Regions from separate parts of the Pseudogracilibacillus sp. SO10305 genome, predicted to be linked through region 1. Evidence: riboswitches for the same ligand, from Rfam matches in the RefSeq annotation. Region 1 holds a riboswitch; each other region holds the start of a gene.
The links. Region 1 has a riboswitch for cobalamin ahead of SPD45_RS12500 (hypothetical protein). Riboswitches for the same ligand answer to the same signal wherever they lie in the genome.
Positions count from the first base shown of each region.

Region 2: it holds a riboswitch for cobalamin, as region 1 does, so the genes downstream of both, SPD45_RS00580 (DUF4430 domain-containing protein) here and SPD45_RS12500 (hypothetical protein) in region 1, are expected to answer to the same signal.
Region 3: it holds a riboswitch for cobalamin, as region 1 does, so the genes downstream of both, SPD45_RS03410 (hypothetical protein) here and SPD45_RS12500 (hypothetical protein) in region 1, are expected to answer to the same signal.
Region 4: it holds a riboswitch for cobalamin, as region 1 does, so the genes downstream of both, SPD45_RS03345 (InlB B-repeat-containing protein) here and SPD45_RS12500 (hypothetical protein) in region 1, are expected to answer to the same signal.

Region 1 covers NZ_JAXHDE010000017.1:55,181-60,898, reverse strand. The annotation lists gene rlmD (23S rRNA (uracil(1939)-C(5))-methyltransferase RlmD) at 1-922, opposite strand, end outside; gene SPD45_RS12500 (hypothetical protein) at 1,035-1,814, opposite strand; cobalamin riboswitch at 1,964-2,141, opposite strand; gene mdh (malate dehydrogenase) at 2,191-3,138, opposite strand; gene SPD45_RS12490 (BMC domain-containing protein) at 3,160-3,504, opposite strand; gene SPD45_RS12485 (EutN/CcmL family microcompartment protein) at 3,497-3,781, opposite strand; gene pduL (phosphate propanoyltransferase) at 3,799-4,668, opposite strand; gene SPD45_RS12475 (BMC domain-containing protein) at 4,687-4,974, opposite strand; gene SPD45_RS12470 (aldehyde dehydrogenase family protein) at 4,997-5,718, opposite strand, start outside.
Region 2 covers NZ_JAXHDE010000001.1:101,609-107,326, reverse strand. The annotation lists gene ccsB (c-type cytochrome biogenesis protein CcsB) at 1-193, shown strand, start outside; gene SPD45_RS00590 (response regulator transcription factor) at 249-965, shown strand; gene SPD45_RS00585 (ATP-binding protein) at 965-2,716, shown strand; cobalamin riboswitch at 2,718-2,902, shown strand; gene SPD45_RS00580 (DUF4430 domain-containing protein) at 3,018-3,440, shown strand; gene SPD45_RS00575 (ECF transporter S component) at 3,447-3,956, shown strand; gene SPD45_RS00570 (helix-turn-helix domain-containing protein) at 3,972-5,030, shown strand; gene SPD45_RS00565 (RecQ family ATP-dependent DNA helicase) at 5,027-5,718, shown strand, end outside.
Region 3 covers NZ_JAXHDE010000002.1:166,888-172,605, forward strand. The annotation lists gene SPD45_RS03400 (FAD-binding dehydrogenase) at 1-732, opposite strand, end outside; gene SPD45_RS03405 (hypothetical protein) at 1,226-1,462, opposite strand; gene SPD45_RS03410 (hypothetical protein) at 1,797-2,024, opposite strand; cobalamin riboswitch at 2,156-2,362, opposite strand; gene SPD45_RS03415 (PcsB-like coiled-coil domain-containing protein) at 2,492-3,700, opposite strand; gene eno (phosphopyruvate hydratase) at 3,874-5,157, opposite strand; gene gpmI (2,3-bisphosphoglycerate-independent phosphoglycerate mutase) at 5,299-5,718, opposite strand, start outside.
Region 4 covers NZ_JAXHDE010000002.1:151,554-157,271, reverse strand. The annotation lists gene aceA (isocitrate lyase) at 1-790, shown strand, start outside; gene SPD45_RS03355 (C40 family peptidase) at 1,071-2,306, shown strand; gene SPD45_RS03350 (murein hydrolase activator EnvC family protein) at 2,690-3,802, shown strand; cobalamin riboswitch at 3,955-4,135, shown strand; gene SPD45_RS03345 (InlB B-repeat-containing protein) at 4,297-5,718, shown strand, end outside.

The DNA.
Region 1 (5,718 bases):
CTGCATATTCAAGCGCTTTTTCGTACAGCACTTTCGTTTGCGTTGGATTCACTTGAAAAAAGGACTTAGGAGAAATCTTAAATTTTATATCACCGATAGAGTCAATAATATGATCTTCCCCATAAATCGTTGTTGTTTTCTTCCCTAAAATGACATTCGTTTTATCTGGATTTACATTATGGACGATAGATTTCACTTCTGGATATTGTGCTGTAATACGTGCAATAAGTGCATCTTTGTTTGGAAGTTTTGCTGTTTTTGTCACAAAAATGAGCATCGTATCATTCGTTTCATAAGCCGTTCGTAAAACGACATGTCGTAACACTCCACGATGTGATTTTTCATCATATGCTTCCATTCCTAGTTCATTTAAAAGTTTGCGTAAACCTTGAACGAGCTTATCCCCTGTTTTATTTTGTATTAAACATGTTTCCATATCATCAATAATGCGGTGGCTGCGTTGTTGATAAAATCCTAAAATGATTTCTCCATCTTTTTCTCCAACAGGCAATTGTATTTTATTGCGGTAATGCCAAGGGTCCTCCATTCCTAATACAGGGTGGACTGGTACATCTGGTAAATGAGCAACTTTGTGCATCACATTGGTAACTTGGCTACGTTTCATATCTAATTGCATCTCATAAGACATATGTTGCAATTGACATCCGCCACATTTATAAAACACCGGACACGGTGGAGTTGTTCTTCCTTCACTTTGTTTTTTTAGTTCGATTAATTTTCCAAAACCAAATTTTTTGTTTGCTTTCACGATACGAATTTCTGCGGTTTCGTCTGGAAGTGCCTCAGGTACAAAAATAGGATACCCGCCTATTTTTGCGACACCATTTCCTTCATGTGTTAAATCGGTAAACGTAACCGTATAATGTTCGTTCTTTTTAACTGGAGCATTTGTCTTTGCCATTATATTATCTTCCTTTATTTATTATCTATGATTTATTTTAACATACAAAAGACCTCTAGAGTTAGCTTTTAAAAAGCGTATCCCTAGAGGTATATTCCTGTTTTTATACTATTTAGATGGATAGTAATAGTGATCGATCTTCTGATGCTTCCAACATATGTTCCATGACAGATCGATGATCATATTCTAATAATTGTTTAGCTGGTGCATAGTCACGAATATCACATATGGTATACATGGAATTCGTAATTTTTTTCCGTATTAAAATCGTCATTTCTCGATTGTGTAGCATTGTTTCCTCAATTTCTTTTAATGTATCAATCATACATCGAATGACTAATTTTCGTTCAATTAATGGTACACTTATTAATTTCACAACAATATGATCCATCGTCTCGTCATTCCACACCGCTTGATGAAAAGCCTGTTTTAATAAATCAGGAAATATTTTAAGGCTTTGTTCCGTAACTGTTGCTAGGTTAATCGTTATATTGGAACTATTTAAATTTTTAAAAGTTTTCATCCCTTGTTGCTCAATTTGCGGATGTTGTTTATAAATAAATTTAATATTTTTGCGAGTTTTATAAGATACAATTCTTTTTAGAAGACCAACGGCTGACAATGTTTCTGAAGGGTCATTTGTATGTTTCTGAATGGAAAAACAATTACGGATGGCATAAGTTATTTGATATAAACTCCATTCATTACAATCATTTACAGCCTTAAGAAACTGTTCGTTGATTCCGATATATAAACGGTCCAATCGTTCTGTTGCTAAGGCCTGTAATAAATTTTTATCATGAATATCAAAATATAAAAACTCATTCCTATTATTCGATTCGTATAAAAGTATTGGTGATTCATTCATTTGTTTTACTCCGTTACTACCCATTTGATGTACCTCCTCTTTACAAATAAAAACAGTTAACAACCTTTTTTGGGGGATGTTAACTGTTTCCTCGATTAAAGAGAAGCAAAAAAACAACTATACATATTGTATAATTTCATTTCGCTTCTACCTCTCAACCCCCGAAGAAAGTATCGCTTCCACGAATAAAGGCAGGTCTCCTGACTTCGCATTTCACTTAATCAATATTACCTTCCCGTTTCAACAGTGGTATATCTATATTGATTATCCATGCTTACAGTTGCGGGGACAGTTTCGTTAAACGAATTCCCTATTAAACCATTATTGGTACCTATTATTCGTCCGAATATCATTACGAATCATTGTAGTAAAATTTAGGAAATATTGCAATGATTTTTCCTTATAATGCTTTATCACATATTTCAATGACTGATTTCACAGCATTTGCTGAAATAGATAATCCGTCTTTTTCCACATCTGTTAAAGGCAATTCAATAATACTTTCCACTCCATTACCACCTAAAATAGTTGGAACACCTAAAAATAAATCTTGATAGCCATATTCCCCATTTAATAGTGTAATAGAAGGTAAGATTTTCTTTTTATCTAGAATTATCGCTTCTGCCATTTCTACAATTGCTGCAGCTGGAGCATAGTAGGCACTACCATTTCCTAATAATGCTACGATTTCTCCCCCACCTTTTCGAGTTCTTTCAATAATAGCGTCTAAACGTTCCTTAGGAATTAATAACTCTAAAGGTATACCACCAGCATAAGAATACCGAATAAGGGGAACCATTTCATCTCCATGTCCACCGAGGACAAAACCAGAAATGTCTTCAATAGAAATATTCAGTTCCTCCGCTACAAATGTGTTAAATCTCGCTGTGTCTAACACACCTGATTGACCGATAACACGATGTTTTGGAAATCCTGTTACCTTTTGACATACATAAGTCATCGCATCGACAGGATTACTTAATACTAAAATAATGCTATTAGGCGCATATTGTTTTACTTGTTCTGCAACGGATTTCATTACACCTGTATTCGTATTTACTAAATCATCTCTACTCATACCTGGCTTTCTCGGGATACCTGCTGTAATAATTACCATATTTGCATCTGCAATATCCGCATATGAGGATGTACCAGTAATTTTGGAATTAAATCGTTGAATTGGTGAAGCCTCTAACATATCTAATGCTTTACCTTTCGTCGGATCTTCCACATCTGGTAAATCTAATAAAACGACATCACCAAGTTCCTTTTGTGCTAGCATTAAAGCTGTCGTTGCACCAGTAAATCCAGCACCAATTACTGCTATTTTATTTCTTCTAAAAGACAATGGGGCCTCACTCCTTTTGTCCTATTTTTTTTCACTTGTATTTTTCTTTTCTGTTGGTTTTGCCTTTTGTTTTGGTTGTTTCTTTGCTTTTTCAGCAGGATTCACCATTTGATATACCGCTTCATCTGCACGTGGAATGACATGGGCACTAAGTAAATGACCATTCATACTTAATACTCTTTCTTTTCCAGCATCAACAGCAGCTTGGACGGCACCAACATCACCTTCAACAGTAATCGTAACAATGCCTGCATCTACTAAGTTTTGGCTAACTAATGTCACATTCGATGCTTTAATCATTGCATCAGCTGCTTCATATGAATAAATTAATCCTTTCGTTTCAATCATACCTATTGCCTTATTCAAATGTTCCACCTCTTTCTATCTCTGTCGAATCAACAATACCTACAACGACAGCATCAATTGGAATCGTACGCTCTTTTAATATATATCGAGAAGAACCACCACTAGTCACAAGCACTTTGTCTCCTATCCCTGCACCAATTCGATCTGCTGCAACCATATGATTACGAATTGGCTCATTATGTGCATTAAGCGGTTGAACAATTAATAGCTTTAAACCTTCCAACCCTTCTTCTTTTCTAGTTGCCCATACATTCCCAATCACTTGTCCTAATTGCATCTTTCATCACTGCTTTCTCACACCATTTTTATTTTTTTATCGTTTTCTCGAGCATAATCGTAAGCAAGTGCGGTGATTATTGTTTGCTTATTGACATGAATTGTTTGTGCATCGATTTTCTCTAGAGCTTCTTTCGATAATAATTTTTTTTCATAATACATAACAGAACGACTATCTACTTCTTCCTTCTTTTCCTCAACTTTTGTTTCATTTACGAAAACTTGTCTTAACGGTTCTTCAGAATGAACAATTTTACCAGTAGTTCCTGTTGAAATAAATGCTGCATTTGCTTCATCTGTATCAATATGCATCTCAAGTTTATATCGATCAGACACTCTTATTTTCACTTGAGGAAATGTCATAGGACGTTCCGTTTGTACAGACACACTGACATACATCCCATCACTTACTTGAAGTGTTTTTGCTTCTTCTGGATTCATATGAATATGAGCCTGTGCAATGATTAAACCTTCTTGTAAATGGACCGTCCCTTTTGGACCTATTAATGTAATCTGACTTGACCCTTTTATGTCACCTGATTCTCTTAATGGTGGTTTGACACCAAGTGCAAATGCGTCTGTTAAACTAACTTCAACTTGTGATGCTGGTCGAACAGGACCTAAAATTCGCACTCGATTGATGCTTCCTTTAGGTCCAGCAATCATTAATGTTTCGTTCGCTGCAAATTGACCAGGTTGTGATAAATTTTGTTTCTTAGTTAGTTCATATCCCTTACCAAACAGGATGTCTACATGTTCTTTCTGAAGATGAATATGACGAGCTGAGACTCCAATAGGAATTGGCCCTTCAGGTGTTAATTCAGATGAATTATTGTTTAATTTGGCAACTACTTGTTGTACTATTTGCTCAATCGTTTTTTCATTCATCTACATACATCCTTTTTCTTATTTTTCTGTTGTCGGTAAAATGTTTTCTAATTCGTTATGTGGTCTAGGGATTACATGTACAGATAATAATTCTCCAACACGCTCTGCTGCTGCAGAACCTGCATCCGTTGCAGCCTTCACTGCACCTACATCGCCTCTAACTAATACAGTAACAATTCCGCCACCAACATGTACTTTTCCAACTAAATTTACTGAAGCTGCTTTCACCATTGCATCTGCTGCCTCGATTGATCCAACTAATCCTTTTGTTTCTACCATTCCTAAAGCTGTACCTGCGTTATTCATAATAAATTCCTCCTAATTGTTTTTATGATAATTTTTTAATTACTTTTTCTACAATATTTTCAATTAAAGCTTGATCCAATTGATTGGAAATATGTGCATTTAATGTTGCTTTAATTTCATCTTCGTCAAAAAGATCTTCATTCGTCGTTGTTTCTTTTGGTAATTCCACTGTTTTTGTTCCATAAGCCATTCGTTTTATATTAATTAAATGTTCAGCCGAAATATTATCTGATGTAATATTCCCTCCGAAGGAACCACAGCCTAATGTCATCGACGGTTTTAATCCTGTTGTACCACCTACAGCACCGATAGAGCTCATCGTATTTACTAGCATTCTAGATACTGGCATATCAATCGCAAATGTTCGGGCAATATGATCATCCTCTGTATGAAGGGATAATGAATGTCCCCGGCCTCCTAAATCTAATAAATCCATACAAATATTTTTTGCTTCCTCGACATTTTTAGCAATATAAAGAGCAAATACAGGAGATAACTTTTCTAATGAAAATGGAATATCTTTCCCAACTTTCGTTTCTAATCCAATAATTACCCGAGTATTGTCCGGCACTTGGATTCCAGCTTGTTTAGCAATGTACTTTGCACTTTTACCTACAATTGCTGGATTCACTCGACCTGGTTGGGGAGAAATTAATTTTTCCATCTTCTCCTTTTCCGCTGGCGATAAAATGTATGCCCCTTGTTGCTCTATTTTTTTGATAAAGGCTTCCTTAATTGCCTCAT
Region 2 (5,718 bases), on a different contig from region 1:
TTGGGGTTGGGATCCAAAAGAAGTATGGGCACTTATTACATGGTTTTTCTATGCCGCATTTTTACATTTACGTTTATCAAGAGGATGGCATGGAGAAAAATCAGCTTGGTTAGCAGTAGTTGGGTTTGCAATTATTATGTTTAACATTATCGTTGTAAACTTAGTACTTGCAGGTTTACACTCTTATGCTTAAAATATGAAGTAAATGATGTAAGAAACATAGAAGAAGTGGTAGGAGGAACGATTAGATGAGTGATTCGAATAGAATTTTAGTAGTAGATGATGAAGAACGTATTCGTCGCTTAATTAAAATGTATTTAGAACGTGAAGACTTTGTTGTTGAAGAAGCTGAAAATGGTGTGGAAGCATTAGAAAAAGCATTAGAAAACGATTATGACTGTATTTTATTAGATATTATGATGCCTGAGATGGACGGTATTGAAGTGTGTGAAAAATTACGAGAAGAGAAAAACACACCAATCATTATGTTGACAGCTAAAGGGGAAGAATCCAATCGTGTGCAAGGATTTGAGGTTGGAGCAGATGATTATATTGTAAAACCTTTTAGTCCACGTGAAGTTGTTTTACGAGTGAAAGCCGTACTTCGAAGAACAGGGCAAACGAATGTGAAACAAACGTCGATGCAAACAAATAATTTAATCGTTTTTCCACATTTAACCATTGATTTGGATGCATATCGTGTTACTGCAAATGATCAAGAAATTTCGTTAACTCCTAAAGAATATGAGTTACTTGTGTTTTTAGCGCAGTCGCCTGATAAAGTGTATAAAAGAGAAGACTTGTTAAAAGAAGTGTGGCAGTACGAATTTTTCGGTGACTTACGAACAGTCGATACCCATGTGAAGCGATTACGTGAAAAACTAACGAGTGTTTCAAAAGAAGCAGCGAAAATGATTGTTACAGTATGGGGAATCGGATATAAATTAGAGGTAGAAGAACAATAATGTTCTGGAGAAGTGTAGTAGGGAAACTAGCAATAACGATTTTATTGCTAGTTTCTTTTGTCTTATTTATTTTATCGATTTTACTGTTACAATTTTTCGAAAGATTTCACGTACAAGAAGCCGAAAAAGCGATGATTCAAGCAGCGACTAAAATTTCAATGATTGTGGAAGAACATGATGATAAAGATATGGTAATGGATTTGGTGGAGACAGTAAAGGAACCTTCGAGTAAAGTACTTTTATATAAGCATAATGAATCTTTATGGGAATCAAAAACGACGAATCAATCGTTAGCTAAAGTAAAAGAAATTTCTCCGGTTGTTAATGAAGATATGTTGCATGTCGCAACACAAAACGAAGTATTTAATGAAAAACTTACAGTACCAAATAATGATTCAGAAATAATGGTTATTGGTATTCCAATGCGTAAACAACAAGGTGCTATTTATGTTTTACAATCATTGGATGTCATTAACCAAACACGTGCAGAGACGACAAGAATTATTTATGTTGGAGCCGCAATCGCAATCATCTTAACGACCATTTTTGCATTTTTCCTATCGACGAGAATTACTGCACCATTAATTCAAATGCGTAAAGCGGCGATTCAAGTTGCAAAGGGTGAATTTAATACGAAACTTCCAGTGTTATCCAATGATGAAATAGGTGAACTCGCAGTCGCATTTAATAAAATGGGGAAGCAATTGAATTTTCATATTGATGCGTTACGACATGAGAAAGAACAATTAAGTCGGTTAGTTAATTCGATGGCAGATGGCGTTATTACCTTAACGAGGGATGCAAAAGTAATTGTTATTAATCCACCTGCAGAACAATTTATTCGTGATTGGTATTTTGAGCATAATATATTAGATGAAATGATGCAGCAATTACCTGATGATGTATATGCTGTGTTCCAAAAGGTAATTGAAGAGGAAAAAGAGGTTATTCAAGAAGTTCAACTACAAGGACGAAATTGGGTAATGATTATGACACCTTTATATGATGATACATATATCCGTGGTGCTGTTGCTGTTATACGTGATATGACAGAGGAAAGACAAATGGATAAACTAAGAAAAGATTTTATTTCGAATGTATCTCATGAGTTACGTACACCAATCGCCTTAATGCAAGGCTATAGTGAGGCAATCGTAGATGATATTGCAGAAAGTAAAGCAGAGAAAAATGAACTTGCTCAAATTATTCTCGAAGAATCTTTAAGAATGAGTCGTCTAGTTAATGAATTACTTGATATTGGAAGAATGGAAGCCGGCCATATTGAGTTAAATAAAGAAGAAATAGACACACAAATGTTTGTAGAAAAAGTGTACAAAAAATTTTATGGTATGGCAGAGGAAAATGGTGTACAATTATTACTGACAATGGATATAGAGCAGCAATTGCTTTTCATTGATCCTGACCGAATGGAACAAGTATTTACTAATTTAATTGATAATGCGATCGGTCATACACAAAATGGTGGTCAAGTGGAAGTAGTAGTACAATCAAAAGAAGATGCTTTACATGTAGAAGTACGTGATAATGGTAGTGGAATTCCTGAAGAGGACCTTTCCTTCGTTTTTGAACGTTTTTATAAAGCGGATAAAGCACGAACGAGAAGTGATAAAAAGGGTACAGGCCTTGGGCTAGCAATTACAAAACATATTATCCAAGCGCATGAGGGAGTCATTTCTGTCAAAAGTAAATTGCATGAAGGTACAACTTTCTATTTCACCATACCACAATAATAATTTCATAAAAATTATTGGCCAAATGATGTTCATACATCGGGAATCTAGTGCAAATCTAGAACTGTCCTCGCAACTGTAATACTGGACGAAATGGATGTAATCCACTGTATCGATTGATATGGGAAGGAATCCAAAGTAGGATGATAGTTAAGTCAGTATACCTACCAATAATTGTGTAAAAGAGCTTCGGGGTTCAAGCTACTTCTATATGAATATGTTTATAGAGGTTGTAACAAAACGAGTGAGCTTTTGTTACAGCCTTTTTTAATTTTATACTATAATAAAGGAGAGTTTTACAATGAAAAAATTAATGACTATTTTATCTGCACTATTATTATCTGTAGGTGTTTTAGTAGGTTGTTCAAATGATGCAAATGAAACAAATAACAGTGTGAACAATCAAGCAAACAATGAAACAAATGAAGTGTCAGAGGAGATTACGGTTGATGTCGTAATTTCTTTGGATAAAGGCGAGGAAGTATTAGAAGAGAAGGAAATTAAGACAGAAGATGGCGCAATTTTATTAGACGTTATGAAAGAAAACTTTGATATTGAAGAAGATGGTGGCTTTATTACGTCAATTGATGGAAAAGCAGCGGAAGAAGGAGAAGAAAAAGCTTGGATGTATTTTGTAAACGATGAAATGGCAATGGTTGGTGCAGGAGAGTATGAACTTTCCAATGGAGATGAAGTTAATTTTGATTTTCAACCTTGGGAGTAATCGACGTTGAATACGTATAAATTAACGATATTAGCAATACTTGCCACGTTAGGAATCGTAGGAAGATCTTTTTTAGTTTTTATTCCTAATGTACAACCAGTAACAGCGATTATAATAATCGCTGGCATCATTATGGGACCAGGTGCTGCGTTTGTTTTGGCATTGCTTATTACATTTTTATCCAATATGTTACTTGGAATGGGGATTTGGTCAATATGGCAAGTCTTCTCCTGGGGATTAATTGGTGTAATTAGTGGATGTATAGGTAAATATGTAAAACATATTCCTGTTTATATGTTAGCACTGTATGGAGTCTTTTGTGGATATTTATATGGGTTTATTATATCGTTAGTGACTTACCAAGTAGCAGGAAAATTCTGGCCGTACTATCTTTTAGGGTTACCTTTTGATACGTATCATGCAATTGGAAATGCAGTGTTCATTATTGTGCTTTATCCAATTTTTGCTTATTTAATGAAACGATATGCAAAAGACCGTTTCAATATTCAACATTAAAAGGAGGAGTGTTCATTGTTTCGACAAATTATTTTATATTGTTTGTATAGAATGGAAGGTGAACGCTCCGCTAATTCACCATATTATATTATACAAGGAAAACAATCGATCCAAACGATTCAAGATGCAAATTTATTTCATTTGAATCGTTTTTTTACTATTTATAAACAATTAGATAAAGCTGTGTATGATAGGGAAATTCTTTCACTCGTTGAAGCTGACAAGCTGAAAATAGTGGGACAACAATATACATTATGTAATATGACAGATGAATCTATCTTACAATTACAACATGAAATTTCTATGTATCATTTAAATGGGGGGAAATTGGAGCAGATTGATCGTATCTTTTTTGAACGATTACTTTTGTTAATTCAAGTTTGGACAAATAAGTCTGTTGGAAACAAGCAATATATTCCAATTATAGAAAACAGACCTGTCGAGCAGTGGGTGAAATTAGTATATGGAAAAACGAAAGATCGAGTAAATGAATGTTTAGACAAATTATTTATGGAATTACGTAGCTTGTTACTTCAAGTTACTGATCTAGGAGCAGCTTTATTCGTAGATCAGTTAACAGGTGCTACGGTCATTGGGCAATCCAAACAACAGTTGGTCGATAAGTATAATTTATCTGTAGCAGATATAGAGTTGGAGACGTTAAATGTTATTCACTATATTTTACAACATATAAACGTTGATCTACATCCTATTTTATACCATATGAAACAAGAAATTCGTGGTGAAACAATTCATTCCAAATTAACCCATTCTACAAAACAAACATACAATTTATGGCAACAAGGTCATCAATTAGAAAAAATTGCCTCTATACGTAAATTAAAAATAAATACGATTTATGACCATCTAGTAGAAATTGCATTATATGAACCGAATTTTCCATATACACAATTTATTGCATTAGACAAGATAGAAGAAATACATGATGTGATTCAACGTACAAAAACATTTAAATTAAAACCGATTAAGGATCATGTTGGTCCATCGATCACCTATTTTCAAATCCGCTTAGCATTAACATATTTGCAAAAGAAAGGGGGAGATAACAAATGAAGGAAAATTTACAAACATTATTGCAGGAGCATTTTTCTTATGATTCATTTCAAGAAGGACAGGAAGAAATTATTCGTGATGTGTTACAAGGCAAAAATGTGTTAGGAATGTTGAAGACAGGATCAGGGAAGTCGATTTGTTATCAATTACCAGCAAAAGTGTTACCATATTTGACAATCGTTGTTTCTCCCCTTATTTCGTTAATGATTGATCAAGTACGAGAAGCAAAAGCTTTTGGGTTTAAAGAAGTTGCGGCATTACATAGTATGCAAACGTGGGAAGAAAGACAATATATATTGCGCCATCTCCATACATATAAATTATTATATATCTCTCCGGAATTAATACAACAACAAATGATCTTGGATCTATGCAATCGTAGAAAACTCTCGCTATTCGTTATTGATGAGGCGCATTGTATTTCACAATGGGGGCATGATTTTCGCCCAGATTATTTACGGTTGCATACGGTAATAAACGCTTTAGGTGATCCGCCAGTATTGGCGTTAACTGGAACAGCTACTCCTGCTGTACAAGATGATATTCAACGGCAATTACAATTACATCATATGGCTAGACATTTATATAAAATCGACCGAGAAAATATAGCTTTAGTATTGGAAAAAGTAATAGATGATCAAGAAAAACTAGATATGCTCGTTTCATTGTTAAAAAATTATAAAGTACC
Region 3 (5,718 bases), on a different contig from region 1:
GGCATTACCTAATGATTGCGGCCAATTTTTTCGAATCGCTTCGAAATTCGCTCCAATTCCACCACTAGCAATTACAATAGCTGCTGCTTCATATGAAAATTCACCAATCGTTTTACGTGTCGTTTCCCTCCCTCTTTCAGCATGATCGTTTTCTAAAACGGACCCTTGTACTGTTGTAATTTTATGTTCCCTTTCAATGAGCTGATCAACTTGGTGCCTTGGTTTATATGTAACGAGATTTTCATCCATCTGTTTATGTAAAAGAGATACGAAAGGTTGGACAAGTCCTGGGCCTGTTCCCCAAGTAATATGAAATCTTGGTACAGAGTTTCCGTGTCCTTCAGCTAAATAGCCACCTCGCTCAGCCCACCCAACGACAGGAAAAAAGCGAACTCCTTTTTCATGAAGCCATGATCGTTTTTCCTCTTTTGCAAAATGCACATAGCGTTTCGCCCATTTAAATCCATATTTGTCCTCTGTTTCTAAGCGATCATAACCCGCCGTGCCGAGCCAATCTTGCCACGCTAGTTCATGTGAATCTTTTATCCCCATACGACGTTGTTCAGGAGAATCGACTAAAAAAAGTCCACCGAAAGACCACCAAGCTTGACCTCCTAATGATTGGGGGCCTTCTTGATCTAGTAGTAATACTTTCTTTCCTTTTGCTGCAAGTTCTGTCGTTGTAACGAGTCCTGCTAGTCCTGCACCAATAACAATGACATCATATTGCATCATCTCCGCCTCCTTTTCTTCATTATACCGTACATGAAATGTGAATTGTCAGAAAAGGGCGATTATTTTAAAGTACTAGTTAAAAAATGATCTGATAGTTTGTTGTAGAATACTTTCTTCTAAGGAATACGTCTAAGTCCTTTTTCGCTAACAGACTAGGATGGACATATATTACCGAAGCTAATAGTGTGAAATGGTGGTTTGCCCTGAGACCGAAAGCCTTTATGACAGGCCTCAGCCTAAAAGTCTCATTGAACGTTCTCCCTTCTGCACCACATATCCACGAACAGATTCTTTAAGATTCGCTTATTGCTCTTTTATTTCATTATCCCGTAAATGTAGTTGATCGCTTATATCATTATCTTTTAACTGAATTCCTATATATTCTTGGATTTGATGTTTGTTTTTCCTACTTTGTCCAAAAATATTTTCTACGCGAAAACTTCCTTTTTCCATTTTGTTGGGGAGAGGATTGAGCTTTATGGTTGGGTCCTTACGGTTTGGGGTTGGGTTCTTGTAGCTTCGGGTTAGATTCTTGCAACTTTGGCATGTTTTCTTGCAACTTCGGCCTGCTTTCTTGCAACTCCGACCCATATTCTTGCAACTTCGACCCGTATTCTTGCAACTTCGTCCTGCTTTCTTGCAACTTCGACCCGTATTCTTGCAACTTCGACCTGCTTTCTTGCAACTTCGACCTGCTTTCTTGCAACTTCGACCCGTATTCTTGCAACTTCTACTCACATTCTTGCAACTTCAACTCACATTCTTGCAACTTCTACTCACATTCTTGCAACTTCTACCCATATTCTTGCAACTTCTACCCATATTCTTGCAACTTCGACCCGTATTCTTGCAACTTCGACCTGCATTCTTGCAACTCCGACCCGTATTCTTGCAACTTCAACTCACATTCTTGCAACTACCTACTTTCCATATTATTTGTACTATAAATTTACAAGGCGATCAAAATCATCAGGCTACTTAGAACCCCCAGCAGTAACAGGGGTATTCAAATACATAAAAAAAGGTGGTGAAGCCCACCACCTCCTTAATTTCTGTTCATATTATACAATTACTTCATCGCGTTCGACAAATGTCATCGCATTTCGAACAATTGTATATGCTTTCGTTAAATTTTCTTTATACGTAGCTTGTAAATTTTCCTCAGCTAATTCAATTTCATTCCATAATTGTTCATACGTAGCTTGTAAAGATGTTGTTTCATTTTCAACTAAACGATTCATCACATTTGTTTGTAATGCTTCTACATAATAGCTGACAGTTCCTTTCATTCCCTTTCCCTCCTTCACGTAAAAAAACAACCTTGCGAAGATGCAGGTTGTTGTAAAAAGCAATCCAAAAGAAGCATAGGAATTTCCCTATGTTTGAACCGTTCCACACACCTCCTATCCTCCGTAGGAAATTTGTTGAGCATTATTAGGCAGGTCTCCTGGCTTCACTTCATCGCTTCTCACACCTTCCCACTTTTTATTTTTATAAAAAGCAGTGGTATTCGTGAGTTGCTCCGTATCACAGTTGCGGGACAGCGTCGGAATTACACCGATCTTCCCTTTTAAGCAATAAAGGATAATATACTTTCCAATATTGCACCTAAAGCTCCAATATTTAATTACATCTATAGTATATCATAATTGCCTGATATTCGTTTCTCTTATCGTCATCTGTTTTAAATATGAGATAAATGTACAAAAAAAGAACTTGAGACTTAATAAAAGTACGTCTCAAGTTCTTTACTTAATTAATTTAAAATTTTCACACGAACCGTTCTTCTTCCCCAACTATATGCAGACTTCTCCGACGGGTAGAGAACATCGATTTTCTTCCCTTTGATTGCGCCACCTGTATCAGCAGCAATCGCAGTTCCATAACCTTCTACCCAAACTTTTGATCCTAGTGGAATAACACTTGGATCAACCGCAATTACTTTTGGTGTAGGTTTTTGTTTTAAATCCATTCCAGTAGCTGAAACACCAGAACATCCTGAACAGTCAGGGCCATATGCAGTCGCCTCTACTGTAAATGACTTTCCAGTAGACGGTTCTGGCTCTTTCTTACCTTGATTACTAGATGGTTTTTTCGGTGTTTCACTTGTAGCAGCTTGCTTCGGTGTATCTGATGAAGCTGGTGCCTTCTCTTTTTTAGCAGCTGTCGCAACTTTTGTTTCTTCTGCTTTTTGCTCTTTAGCCGCTTTCGCTTTTTCCGCTTCAATTTCATCACGATATTGTTGTTCAATGCTTGCTAATTTACTATCTTCACTACCTAATTTTTGTTTCTCTTTCTCTAATGTAGTTTCTTTATCTTTTAACGATTTTTCAGAGCTTTTTAATTCGTCCTTCTGTGCAACAACTTCTGCTTTTTGCTCTTCTAATTCATCAACTAAAGCTTCTTGCTTATCTATTTTGTCTGTAATTTCCTCTTGAATGTCTTCCACTTCTTGACGATCTGCTTCATGTTCTTCTATTAGTTGCTTATCTGCGTTTGTAATCGTTGATACAGAATTGACACGACTAATGAATTCATTGAAGTCTTTAGCATTAAATAAAACTTCTAAATAGCTAATGTCGCCACCGTTTTCTTGGTAAGCAATGATACGATCTTTTAAAATTTCTTGGCGTTTATCGATTCGTTTATTAATTTTTTCAACTTTTTCAGCTAGTTGAACAAATTCCGCTTCATACTCGATAATTTTATCGTTTTTCTCAGCTATTTCTGCTTCACTTGCAGTTATTTTTTGTTCAATACCTGCTACTTCTTTATGTAATGCTGCTATGTCATCTAGCACTTCTACAAGCTCAGATTCTTTTTTAGATAATTCTTCTTTTACCTCTTTACGCTCATCTTGAACGTCATTTAATTCTTTTTTACTTGCATTCGCCTCTAAAGGTATCGTGAACAGTCCACTCACTAGTAATACTACTGCGAGCAAGTAAATAGTTAGTTTCTTCAAGAAATTCCGCTCCTTTGTTATGCTTAAATATTATCGCTTTCTTCTTGATTTACTTAACCGATTATAACATAGAGAGATAACAGAAAGATTGTCACTATATTACAATTGTATTTCAAACGATCGTATACAGTAAAAAAGACATGGCCATTTAGACCATGTCTTTTCCCGTTATTTTACTTCACATTATAAAATGCATCCCATCCTGCATACTCACCAATACCTGATAATTCATCTTCAATACGTAATAATTGATTGTATTTTGCTACACGATCTGTACGAGATGGTGCACCTGTTTTAATTTGACCAGCATTTGTTGCAACCGCAATATCTGCAATCGTCGCATCTTCTGTTTCACCTGAACGGTGTGAAATAACTGCTGTATATCCTGCACGTTTTGCCATTTCAATTGCTTCGAATGTTTCTGTTAATGTACCGATTTGGTTCACTTTAATTAAGATAGAGTTTCCAACGCCTTGCTCGATCCCTTTCGCTAATTTTTCCGTGTTTGTAACGAATAAATCGTCTCCTACTAATTGAACACGGTCACCGATACGGTCTGTTAATAATTTATGACCTTCCCAGTCGTTTTCATCTAAACCATCTTCAATAGAAATAATTGGGTATTTTTCTACTAACTCTTCATACCAATCAACCATTTCCTCTGATGTACGTACAACACCTTCTCCTTCAAAATGGTATTTACCATCTTTGTAAAATTCTGAAGATGCAACATCCATCGCTAGCTGAACTTCTTCCCCAACTTTATATCCTGCACGCTCAATCGCCTGTGCAATTGTTTCTAATGCTTCCTCATTCGAAGATAAGTTTGGTGCAAATCCACCTTCGTCCCCTACAGCGGTGTTTAATCCTTTATCTTGTAAAACTGCTTTTAATGCGTGGAAAATTTCTGCTCCAACACGTAATGCTTCTTTAAATGTAGGTGCTGAAACAGGCATTACCATAAATTCTTGAATGTCTACGTTATTGTCTGCGTGTTCGCCACCGTTTAAAATGTTCATCATTGGAACTGGTAAAACATTTGCGTTGAATCCACCTAAATAATTGTATAAAGGAATTTGTAAATAGGAAGCTGCTGCATGTGCCGCTGCCATTGATACACCCAAAATTGCATTCGCACCTAGATTGCTCTTATTCGGCGTATCATCTAATTCAATCATAATTGCATCAATAATATTTTGGCGAGTTACGTCAATCCCGATTAATTCCGGACCAATTTTTTCATTTACATTTTCAACTGCCTTTAAAACACCTTTACCTAAGTAGCGGTCTTTATCACCATCACGTAATTCAACTGCTTCATATTCCCCAGTTGATGCACCGCTCGGCACTAATGCTGCTCCAAATGCACCTGATTCGGTTAACACTTCTACTTCGACTGTTGGATTTCCTCTTGAGTCTAACACTTCTCTTGCGTAAACATCTGTAATAAATGGCATAACTTTTCTCTCCTTCAAAAGTATCTTATTATGTGATCAAGTCCAAATTTCTGTGTACTTTTTCTTCTGTCATGTGGATACATACCGTCACATACACGAAGCTTTTTAAAATTTCTATACACGGCTTAATGGACATAAGCATTATTTTTCCAGCAATGATTTTCCTGTCATTTCTACTGGTTGTTCCACTTGCAAAAGATCTAACATCGTCGGTGCAAGATCTGCTAAAATACCACCGTCACGTAATGTAATGCCATCCTTTGTCACGATTACAGGTACAGGATTTGTTGTATGTGCCGTCATTGGCTCTCCTGCATCCGTCGTTACTTCATCTGCATTACCGTGATCCGCTGTAATAATTGCTGCGCCACCGAGTTCCGTAATTTTATCCACGATTTTTCCTAAACATTCATCGACCACTTCAATCGATTTAATCGTCGGTTCTAACATGCCAGAATGTCCGACCATATCAGGGTTTGCAAAGTTTAAAATAATCGCTTCAATCTCCCCTTCATCGATTTCTTGTAATAGTGCATCTGTCACTTCATATGCACTCATTTC
Region 4 (5,718 bases), on a different contig from region 1:
AATGAAATCAATGATTGAAGCTGGAGCTTCTGGGGTACACTTTGAAGACCAATTAGCTTCAGAGAAGAAATGTGGACACTTAGGTGGAAAAGTTTTAATTCCTACACAAACAGCAATCAAGAACTTAATCTCAGCACGTTTTGCTGCTGACGTAATGGGAACACCAACTGTAATCATGGCTCGTACAGATGCGAACGCTGCTGATTTAATTACAAGTGATGTAGACGAGTATGATCACCAATTCTTAACTGGTGAAAGAACAGTTGAAGGGTTTTACCGTACGAAAGCTGGCTTAGATCAAGCGATTGCTCGTGGACTTGCGTACGCACCATATGCTGATTTAATCTGGTGTGAAACAGCTGAACCAGATTTAGATGAGGCACGTCGTTTTGCAGAAGCAATCCATGCAGAATATCCGGATCAATTACTTGCTTATAATTGTTCTCCATCGTTTAACTGGTCAATCCATATGTCTGAAGAGGAAATGGATAACTTCCAGAAAGAAATTGCGAAAATGGGTTATAAATACCAGTTCGTAACATTAGCTGGATTCCACACGTTAAACTACAGCATGTTCGAATTAGCAGAACAGTACAAAGATAAAGGTATGGGAGCATACTCACGTCTAGTACAAAGTCCAGAATTTGCTGCGGAAGAAAAAGGGTACACTGCAACACGTCACCAGCGTGAAGTTGGAACAGGTTACTTTGATGAAGTAGCACAAGTAATTGCGAGCGGTGAATCATCAACAGTTGCTTTAGCTGGATCAACAGAAGCAGAGCAGTTTTAATAAACAGGATACAAAACTATCTTAGGCGGTTGCTTAAGATAGTTTTTTGTTTTTTCTTGTAATATAACAAAAATCATGTAAACTAAACAATTGTGAATATATATCATTTTTTTATAAATTGTTTAGCATTTTTCAAAAAAAGACAAGATTTGAAACATAATTGTAATATTACTACAATATTGTTGTCATTTTAAAATGTTATACTTGTAAACAGTTGAGTGAGAAAATAAAGAGAAAATTTACATATAATACTAATTTTAGGGAAGCGGGGAATTTTAAGTTGAAGAAAACTTTATTAACTTTAAGTACAGTAGCAGTTGTATCATTAGGTGGGGTAATTATAGGAAGTGATGCAGTTGGTGCTGAACCTTCTTTAGATGAGATTAATCAAAAACAAGATAAAGTTGATTCAAAACTTTCTAAAACAGAGAAAAAACTAGCAGAAACATTAAACAAAATGAAGGGTATTAATGAAGAAGTTGCTAGAATTGAAACAGCTATTAAAGCAAACGAAAAAGAACAGAAGAAAGTTAAAGAAGCAATTAATACATTAAACAGTGAAGTAGATACAATCAATGATAGAATTGAAGAACGTAACGAAATTTTAAAAGAGCGTTTAGCATCATATCAAGCGAATGGTGGAAACGTTCAGTTTATGGAAGTGTTATTAGGTTCTAAAGATCCAATTGAGTTTTTAAGCCGTGTAGATGCTGTAACAACAATTACAAATTCAGATATTGAGTTAATTGAAGCAAACGAGAAAGATAAAGAAAAAGTAGAAGAAAAAATTGACGAACAAAACGACTTAAAAGTAGAACTTGAAGGAATCGCTTCTACAATGGAAGAACAGAAAGAAGAAGAGAATAAAAAGGTTGCACAATTAAAAACAGAAAAAGATAAGTATGAAACAGAAAAATCTAAATTAACATCTGAAAGTTCAGAGTTAAAAGAGTTAGAGGCACGTGTATTAGCAGAATTAGCTGCACCAGCAGAAGAAGTAGTTGAAACATCAACAAATGAATCGAATGCTTCTACAGTAAGTACATCGAATTCTAATGGATCAAATAATAGTGAAGCAGCTACAAGCACTTCATCTGATACTCCTAAAAAGGAAAAGAAAGCTAAGGCACCAGCATATACTGGAGCAGGTGGATCAGCAATCTCAGCTGGAAAACAGTTTATCGGTCGTTCATCTTATGTATTTGGAGCGAAAAATCCATCAGCTGGACAATTTGACTGTTCTGGTTTCGTATCTTGGGCATATGAGCAAGAAGGAATTTCTTTACCGAGAAGTACAGCAGGTATGAGAAGTGTTGGTTCAAAAGTAGATTATAGCAACGCAAAACCTGGAGATTTAGTATTCTTTGATACGTACAAAACAGATGGACATGTTGGAATTTACTTAGGTGGAGGACAGTTCATCGGATCACAGTCTGGTAGAGGGGTAGAAATCGTAAGCATGAACAACTCTTACTGGAGTGGCGTATTCAGCGGTCACGTAAGAAGAGTTAAATAATTAAATATTATAATGAAAAGCTAGTATGAAATAGATGGATGACGACTCTATTTCATGCTAGTTTTATTTTGTTTGTATATACATAAAATGGAGTATGAGCATCATTTGTATGTAACTTTTTGTCACTAGTAGGTTGATTGCCTTGGACAAGCCGAAATTACATATTATTTGTAGGAGCCTATTTGTACTTCGTGCAATGTAACAGTTATTACATAATTTGAAATAATTGTATAGTCACATAAGCATAAGTTACTAAAATAGTAATATGTGCTTATTTTTTGTTTGAAATTTGATAATAAACTGTAATGAGAATCACATTCGTATGAAATGTTAGATTGTTATAATATGCTTTGGGGACAAAAAGAGGAAGGGAGTAAGATGCATTGAAGTATATAAAGTTATTTTTAGCGGTAGCAATTTTATTTGCTGGAACTGTATTATATCCAACAAATGACATTGCAGCTGAAAAGATAGAAGATATTCAAAAAGATAGAGAGAATATAAAGAAAGACTTAAAGAAAGCGAATAAAGAAATCAAAAAATTAGTGAAAGAAATAAAGGAACTTAATATAGAGATCAAAGAGTATAAAGAAACATTGAAACAAAATGAAAAGGCAATGAAAGAAACAAAAAAAGAGATAAAGAAAGTAGAAGAGGAAATTGAAAAATTAGAAGAGGAAATCGAAAAACGTTTTGACATTTTAAAAGAACGTGCAAAATCGATCCAATCAAATGGTGGCGACATTCAATATATCGAAATCTTATTTGGTGCAGAAGATTTTAATGATTTTATTAGTCGAGCAAGTGCAGTTAATACGATTGCTGAGTCAGATGCAAGTTTAATTGAAGACTTAGAAAAAGATAAAGCAAAAGTTGAGAAAAAGCTTGCACAACTGGAAGATTTAGAACAAGAGTTAAAACAAATTAAGCAAAATACAGAAATGCAAAAAGAGTTAACGGAGGAAAAGAAGGAAAAAATAAAGAAAAAAGAAGCGAAGTTTAAAGCTAAAACGAAAAAATTAAAATTAGAAGATAAAGAATTGGCATTACTAGAGGCAGAAAAAGAAGCTGAAAATATAGGGACATCTTTTTCTGTTGATACTGCTAATAGTAACTCAACTTTGGGTTGGCCGACTGATGGTGGATACATTTCCAGTCACGTTGGAGAGCGTTGGGGTGCAATGCATAAAGGTATTGATATTGCTCGAACAGATCGAAGTACATCACCTCCAATTTATGCAGCCGAAGCTGGTACAGTAGAATCAGCTGGGATGAATTCTGGTGGTTATGGAAACATGGTAATTGTAGATCATGGTAATGGTTTAAAAACATTGTATGCACATATGTCGAAAATTACTGTGAAATCAGGTCAAAAAGTAAAGCGTGGAGAACAAATTGGTGTCATGGGTACGACAGGTGATTCGACTGGTATTCACTTACATTTTGAAGTACATAATAATGGCAACATTACAAATCCAACTACATTTTTGCGATAATATAGAAAAATGGTGTGAAGAAGGATATTCCTTTTTCACACTTTTTTATGTTCTTTTGACATTTACTTCCTCTACATAGTTATAAAGATGCTTTTAAATTCAGAAAAGTTGTACTATGATATAAGATGGGTATTGATTATACCTACATAAAAAACTTCATATATCATTTTGATGTTGCATATGCAACTTAATAAGGAATCAGGTGAAAATCCTGAACGGTCCGGCCACTGTTATGGGGAGCAATCTTTTGAATCCACTGGATAAATTTCCGGGAAGGAAAAGACAATTGCAATGATCCTAAGTCAGGAGACTTGTCAAGATGAGTATTATTTCGAACCTTCCGGGACTAAGGGGAAATATTCATTCATATATATTATACCTATGTATGTATACATACGTGTATTTATGATAAATATTCATGCTATAACCTTGAACAGGACCGGATTGTTCAAGGTTATTTTGTGTGGGAAATTATAAAGGAAGGACAAGGTATAATGGGAAAACAGTTGTTTAAAAAGTTTTTTGCAATTTTGGCAGCGCTTTTACTTGTAGTATCTTCGTTTCCACAACTAAGTTCAGCGAGTGAAAAAGACGAAGAAAAAACGTTAGTAGATGTTGTAAATCAAGGGATTTATGATCCGAATAATGATTACTTACATTTAGATGTGCGATTTTGGGAAGATGAAAAGCCGGAGGTCGGCTTCTATATTAACCATGCAAACTTATATAATTATAATGTTGTAGATGCTCCTATTTTCGGAACATCAAATGGTGAATGGACAGTAATGGGTTTACTAAGAGGACTAGATGGCGGTTACTATTACAATGATGAATTAACACAGGAATATTTCGATGGATACATAAATCGAGTAGAGGAGTATGTAGAAAGAAAGAGTGGCAACCTGGACCGTAATAAATCCACAGAATGGTCAAGGTCTATTTTAGCACTAAGTGCTCTCGGTTATGATATTACAAATGTAGCTGGTTATGACTATATAGAAAAATTATCTGAATCATATCCATTCTCATACAGACAAGGAATTAATGGTCCAATTTGGGAAATTATCGCTTTAAACACAGGACCTTATGAACTTTATGAAGATACAACAAATGAAAATGTAAACACGATTGGTAAAATGATCGATTACATTTTAGATAGAGAAATAGAACAATCTGATGGAACAATCGGTGGATGGGCATTAATGGGGAAACAACCTGATGCAGATATTACTGGAATGGCATTACAATCATTAGCTCCATACTACAAGGATAAGGCATTATTTGAGCAAACTGATTCTACTTATAAGTTTGAAGAATTTGCTAAAGCGGTAGAACGGGCAATTGTTGTATTAGGTGATATGCAGTTAGATAATGGTGGATTTGCTGCTTTTGGTAATGTCAACGTAGAGAGTACTGTGCAAGTAGTTGTAGCATTAACTGCTTTAGGAATGGATCCTATTTCAACAGTAGATTTACCGTATCTTGGAAAACAAGTAAATTTTGTTACTGATGGCGGTAAACATGACGGTGTTACTACGAATAATATGGTTGATAAATTACTAACATTTTGGGCGCCAGGAACTACACCAGAAAAAGAATCATATAGAGATAATACAGAAGAGACGATATACAATATTTCAGGTGGATTTAGACATGTAACATCCGGAAATGATGGTGGTGGAGGTTCTGGCTACGGTGTTAACGGAATGGCTACAGACCAATCGATTTATGGATTAATCGCTTATGAACGTTTTGTTAAAGGAAAAAATGATTTATATGACATGTCTGACATGGTAAATGGCGAATATAAAGATATGTTGGTGGCAAAAGAGCAAACTGTAACGTTTGAGGAAGAAGGAAATAGTTCAATAGAAAGCGGGAAACGTTATGGATTAGTAGAAATTCCAGAAGGACAA